One region of the Paenibacillus sp. JT22N7 genome, then DNA from elsewhere that is predicted to be linked to it. Evidence: predicted binding sites of a transcription regulator. Region 1 holds the regulator's gene; the other holds the start of a gene.

Region 1 (3,421 bases):
ATTCGATAACGAATGCGATTACGCGGATGTTCAAGGATAGTCGTTCCGGCTTGCTGCCATCGTTGCGCATTCATCTTCAGCAGGAAAGCGATGAGCGGGTTCAAGGCTGGCTTGAAACGATTGATACCATTATCCCGACCTTCACGGAAGTGAAGGAGCATTGGGAGAGGCTGTTTGAGATGCTGTACAGCTTCGTGCAAGCTTCTCCTGACGCGATGGGTGAAAACAATCAATCCGTTTATCGTCTGCGAGGCGATAGCCTGCCGGAAGGCTGGTCCGAAGTGCTCGCCGAAGAGACCAATATTCATACGGAGCTCATTCGCGTGCTGAAGACAGCTGAGAAAATGTCTGAGGAAATTAAAGACCGCATCGATGAGCTGGCCGTACAGGCGCTTGTAACGGATCTGAATGGCGTTTTGCGCGATTTGACGAGAGTTAAGGATGATCTGCGCAGCTTTATGAAAGTCGATCAGACGACGGACGTGTTCTGGCTGGAAGCCAATATGACCTACAAGCATCGTTCGCTGCATCTTTATGCGGTGCCGATTGATGTGAGCAGCCAGCTTCAGCAGTATTTATTCGATGTGAAGGACAGCATTATTTTAACGTCAGCCACCCTTTCGGTGCAAAAGTCATTCCAGTTCGCCGAAGAGCAGCTTGGACTTAGCGGCTTTGAAGAGGCGGGCAGACTGCGCACCGTACAGCTGGCATCACCGTTTAATTACCGGGAGCAGGCGCTCGTCATTATTCCGCGCAATTTCCCTGTTCTTAAAGGCTCGGCGGGCGAGCCCGCATTTATTTCAATGCTCGTCTCTTCTTTGGCAGATGCAGTGCAGCAGACCAATGGCAGAATGCTGGTGCTGTTCACCTCTTACCGAATGCTCAAGCAGGTATATGACCCGCTTAAAGCGGCGCTCGCGGCCACCAGCATTCAAGTGCTGGGCCAAGGCATCGACAGCGGCAATCGTACGAAGCTGACGCGGCGTTTTTTGCAGCAGCCAGAGTCCGTACTGCTTGGTACAAGCAGCTTTTGGGAAGGCGTAGATATTCCAGGCGAAGCCTTGACTTGCCTTGCCATCGTCCGATTGCCGTTCCAACCGCCCAATCATCCGCTGTTGGAAGCGAAGTCGGAATTGCTGCAGCGCCAAAAGCAAAATCCATTTATGAAGCTGTCAATTCCGCAAGCGGTTATTCGCTTCAAGCAGGGATTCGGCAGGCTCGTGCGAACGGCGAAGGATAAAGGCATTGTCATTATTTATGATACGCGAGTGATTGAAACGTATTATGGCAAGCATTTTCTGTATTCCTTGCCTGGCCCGAAAATTGAGCATATGCATATAGAGCAAATTGTACCGAGAATGAAAGAATGGCTTGGTGCCGAGAGGGAGGAGGAGAACGGGTGAAGCAGACGAAAATATCGGAGGCCGTCGTAAGACGCCTCCCCATTTACCTGCAAGTGCTAAACGAGCTGAACAACCGGGAGGTGCAGACCGTTTCGTCCCAGGAGCTTGGCGTCAAGCTGGATTTGAATCCGGCGCAAATCCGTAAGGACTTGGCGTATTTCGGCGATTTTGGCCGTAAAGGCATCGGCTATGATGTGACGTATTTAATTGAAAAAATTCGCCAAATTCTCAAGCTTGATCAGACGATAAATGTCGCGCTTGTCGGTGCGGGTAATTTAGGCCATGCGCTTTGCAATTATAATAAATACTCCAAAGACAATATGAAAATCATCGCGGTGTTTGATGTGCATCCATCTAAAATCGGCTCGCAAATTAATAATTTGACCGTTATGCCGATGGATATGCTGAAACAAACGGTGGAGGAAAACAATATCCGGATCGGCATTATAACCGTTCCCGGATTTGAAGCGCAAAACGTCGCTAATCAATTTATTGACGCCGGCATTGAAGGCTTGCTTAATTTTGCCCCAGCGATATTGAAGGTACCTGAGGAAATTCGCATACATCATGCTGACTTTACGAAAGAGCTGCTAAGTCTGGCCTATTACTTGGAGAGGGAAAGGGATGACGAAAATGAGCCAAATTTGGATTGAAAATGGACGTTTTGTAACGATGGAGGATGGCGAGCATGTGCTGCAAGGGCATATGGTTGTAACCGATGATCGCATTACATATATCGGAGCAGAAGCTCCAACTGGGCTGCAAGCCGATGTGCAAAAGCTGGATGGCAGCAAGCTTGCTTTTATGCCGGGTCTAGTAAACACGCATGGACATGCGGCTATGACTTTGCTGCGCGGCTATTCCGATGATCAAAACCTGCAAGTATGGCTGGAGCAAAAAATGTGGCCGATGGAAGGCAAATACATCGACCTTGATACCCGTGCGGGCAGCGCGCTTGCCGTGGTGGAAATGCTTAAATCCGGTACGACAGCTTTCGTGGATATGTATGACCGCATGGACCAGCTGGCCGAAGTTGTTGAACAGTCCGGCATTCGCGGCTGTCTGACGCGCGGCGTCATCGGCCTTTGCCCGGAGGATGTACAGCAAGCTAAGCTGGCGGAAGCGATTGCTTTCGCACGCGATTGGAACGGCAAGGCCGATGGCCGGATTACGACGATGATTTCGCCGCATGCGCCTTATACATGCCCGCCAGATTATATTGAGAAATTTGTTCAGGCCGCTCATGATTATGATTTGCCACTGCATACGCATATGTCAGAATCGATTGCCGAAGTAGAGCAGAACGTTCGCGATTATGGCGTTCGTCCCGTTCAGCATCTCGACAATTTAGGCTTCTTCTCGCGTCCGGCGCTCGTTGCTCATGCGGTGCATTTGAATGACGAGGAAATTGCGCTGCTGGCTGAACGCAAAGTAGCCGTATCGCATAACCCGGTCAGCAACCTCAAGCTGGCAAGCGGCATTGCCCGCGTGCCTGCTTTGCTTCGCGCAGGTGTAACTGTATCATTAGGCACGGACAGCGCGGCGAGCAACAACAATCTTGATCTATTCAAGGAAATCAATCTTGCGGCTTTGCTGCATAAAGGTGTTTCTGGCGATCCTACGGTTGTGCCAGCCATTGAAGCTTTGCGTATGGGAACGGTATACGGCGCTCGCTCCATTTGGCAGGAGGATTCCATTGGCCGCCTGCGCGTTGGCATGAAGGCTGACTTCATCGCGATCGATATTGAACAGCCGCATTTTTATCCACAGACGGATATTGTGTCCCATTTGGTATATGCCGGCTCTGGCCGCGACGTTAAGCATGTATGGGTGGACGGCCGCCAAGTTGTACGGGATGGCGAATGCACGCTGCTTGATGAGGAGAAAATTCGTCACGATGCTCAGGCGAGCTTCGAGAGGCTGTTGAAGGCATAATGCGGGCGAGAACGAGAAAGCCGTTTTGGACGGTAAAACGGGCTGTCTTTATTTCAGTTATTTTTGTTATCGCATTGCTGACC
Region 2 (3,421 bases), on a different contig from region 1:
AATTAATTAAAACTATTGTAATTAAGAACAGTCTGCCGATATTAAGCGGCAGACTGTTCTGTATTTCTTATTCTGTTCTATTCCATCTCATCCCGAATCGACTCAATCAAGCCTTTCAGCTTGTTCGCCGACTTCTGGAACAGCGCCGTTTCTTCGTCCGACAGTGTCAGCTCCAGAACGTTGCGGATACCGCTGCGATCAACGACGCATGGAACGCCGATGTATACATCGGATACGCCGAGGTAGTTGTCGAGCAGGGTCGATACGTTCAGCACGGCGCCTTCATCTTGCAGAATCGCGGTACAGATGCGGTCGAGTGCCAGAGCGATGGCGTAATACGTCGCGCCTTTTGCTTCGATAATTTGGTAAGCGGCATCGCGTGTGCCGGTGAAAATCCGTTCTTTCTGTTCGTCGTTCAGTCCGAGCTCTGTACCCGCAACGTTCGACAGGCTCCATACCGGCAGCTCGGAATCGCCATGCTCCCCGATAATTGGGGCGTGGACGCTGCGCGGATCAATGTTCAGCTCTTCGCCAATCAGATAGCGGAAGCGTGCGCTGTCGAGCAGCGTGCCTGAACCGATGACGCGGTTAACGGGCCAGCGCGATTTTCGCAAGGAGAAGTAGCTCATGACGTCCACTGGGTTCGAGGCGATCAGCAGAATGCCATCGTCATTATATTTCAAGACCTCATCAATAATTTGGTCAAAAATCGCTACGTTGCGCTTCAGCAGCTGAATACGCTCTTCGCCTGGACGCTGGGCCACACCGGCCGTAATAATAATGATGTCCGCGCCTTTGCAGTCCTCGTAAGTGCCTGCCCATACCTTCGTGCCGCCAAGGAACGGCATGCCGTGGTTCATGTCGAGCGCATCGCCGATCGCTTTCTTCTCATTGGCATCGATAAGCACCAGCTCATCCATGCGATTGCGAAGCAGCAGTGTATAAGCGGTTGTTGAGCCTACAGCCCCAGCGCCAATGACAACAATTCTTGATTTTTTCATTTCCGATCTCTCCCCGTCTAATGGTGTAGTTGCTTCTAGTTTTGCTTTTGCCATTACTCCTGAATTACTTCTGCAATTCCTTCTGTTCTTGCTCTTGCGCGTGATCCTCTTTGTCGAAATAAGGCTTGTTCACGAAATAATACATATATCCCATTAATACGCCGCCGCCAATCAGATTGCCCAGTGTGACAGGCACAAGATTGTGAATGACGCCGCCGTAAGTAATCGTGTCTGGATGGTCGACGACTAGTGCAATAGCAAAGGTGCACATGTTGGCAATGCTATGCTCGTAGCCCGAAATAAAGAAGCAGAAGACGAACAGCATCATGGAAAACATTTTTGCCCCGTCATGCTTCATGCCCATCGGGATGAAAAAGGCGAGACAGACTAGCCAGTTACATAAAATCGCCCGGAAAAAAAGCTCCATCGACGACGTATGCATTTTCGCTTCGACGACACTGAGCAGGAACGTATTGACCTTCTCGCTGTCGAACAGTCCGGTTGTCATAATGAGCAGGGCGAACACGGCTGCGCCAAGCAGGTTGCCAGCGTAGCTGGTCAGCCACATTTTGATGGCGTCGGTCCATTTGAGCTTGCGCCGGAGCGCGGTAAACGAATAATAAAACGTATTGCCGGTAAACAAGTCGCCGCCGCCGTATGCGATGAGAATAATCGCAGCTCCGAACGTTAGCGCGGCCATCGGATAAGCGAGTGGAGAATGCTCGGCGTAAAAAAAGTTACCCGTCTTAAAGGCGACTATAACGCCAAAGCCAATGAACATGCTGGCGAGCATGGACCTGGAAATATACCGGATGCGGCTTTGCTGAAAAATCATATGCTTCTTGTGTGCGAGTTGCTCGACCTTGCGTAGCGGTTCAGTTTCCATGAGCATTCACTCCTCTTGCTGCTTACTGAGGTTAGAATAACACAGGAGGGACACAGTCGATTGTGACATTCCTCACAGGTAAAGGCGAAAATTGTTACAGAAATAAGGGATTCCCGGCGGAGTGGACAACTACTGAGCTAATGATTATTCCTGTAATGGCAAAAATTAGGTAGTCTTCTTGTAGATGCAAACGGAGGTGCACATCTATTTGCATAAATATAGCGGCATTAAAGAATGAGGCTTCACCACAACCAAATTAAATGGAATAAAGGAGAGTTTATTCGATGAAAAAATGGATTGGTGCTCTATTATCTTTGGCCCTTATTATTGCAATTGCTGGTGTGCAGCCTGCCCCTGTATCAGCGGCAGAAGTTGTAAACGCTACCATTATTGTTCCTAAAAATACGACCTATGACGGCAAAGGCAAAGTTTTTGTCGCGAACCCGAGTACGTTAGGGGATGGCAGCCAGGCTGAGAATCAGAAGCCGGTATTCCGTCTGGAGGCAGGCGCAACGCTGAAAAATGTCATTATCGGCGCTCCTGCTGCCGACGGCGTTCACTGCTATGGCAGCTGCAATATTGAGAATGTGACTTGGCAGGATGTAGGCGAGGACGCTTTGACTCTAAAATCTTCCGGTACCGTTAATATTACAGGCGGCGGCGCATATAAAGCCTATGACAAGGTGTTCCAAATGAATGCATCCGGCACGATCAATATTAAAAATTTCAAGGCCAATGACATCGGCAAGCTCGTTCGTCAAAATGGCGGCACCTCTTATTCGGTATCCATGAATGTTTCAAATAGCGATATTTCCAAGGTGAAGGATTCCATTTTGCGTACAGACAGCAGCTCCACAACGGGCAAAATAACAAACACGCGCTATTCTGGCGTGCCGACGCTGTTCAAAGGTTTTGCATCCGGCAAAACCAGTCAATCCGGAAACACGGCTTATTAGGCAATCCTTCCAAAAAAAGACGCGGCAATGCCGCTTAAGCTTTAGCTTAAGCCTTAGCTTGAACCTGAGCCTGAGCCGCAGAGCCTAGCGTTTGGAAGGATAGTCGTCCCCCGTAAGTAAGCCTGTTTATAAATCATCAACAGGGCCTGTGCCGAGATTAGGCGGCATGGGCTCTGTTTCCCATTTGGCGACAATGAGCATATCCAAATGTCTGGCGGAGCGCAGCAAATCCTGCACAATCGTTTTGCGGACGAGCATTTGCCACGGCGGCCGGCTCGATTGTCCAATAATGAGCTGGGTCGCTTGCAGGTCAGCCATCTGTTTCAGCAAAATTCCGCTAATTTCCTGGCGTCTATCTGCCGCACTTACCGCCAGCTGGCCGCCAAGCCGCTCGCACAGCTGCCGCAGCGCATCAAGCCGCTTTTGCTGCACCTCGGTTTGCTGAATTTTACGGCTGTGCACATAATGGACATGCCATTCTGCCTTCAAGCGATGAGCGATGCGAAAGCCGCGGCGAATCAGCCTTTCCGCCTGATCACCCAAATCGATGCATACAAAAATCACCTCGCGCTTGCGCC

The links. The regulator Rex, encoded in region 1, represses fermentation and respiration genes when NADH is low (regulators of the CRP and FNR family bind a similar motif). The targets are predictions, from matches to a motif close to TTGTGAAATATTTCACAA.
Region 2: AC50Y5_RS12850 (formate/nitrite transporter family protein) is a predicted target of Rex. The motif match lies at 1,948-1,965, and genes of this name have one in related genera.

What each region holds. Positions count from the first base shown of each region.
Region 1 is NZ_JBXENY010000012.1:51,728-55,148, forward strand. It holds gene dinG (ATP-dependent DNA helicase DinG) at 1-1,403, shown strand, start outside; gene AC50Y5_RS27250 (redox-sensing transcriptional repressor Rex) at 1,400-2,056, shown strand; gene AC50Y5_RS27255 (amidohydrolase) at 2,037-3,338, shown strand; gene AC50Y5_RS27260 (hypothetical protein) at 3,338-3,421, shown strand, end outside.
Region 2 is NZ_JBXENY010000004.1:290,926-294,346, reverse strand. It holds gene AC50Y5_RS12855 (L-lactate dehydrogenase) at 78-1,001, opposite strand; gene AC50Y5_RS12850 (formate/nitrite transporter family protein) at 1,066-1,887, opposite strand; gene AC50Y5_RS12845 (pectate lyase) at 2,172-2,843, shown strand; gene AC50Y5_RS12840 (histidine kinase) at 2,970-3,421, opposite strand, start outside.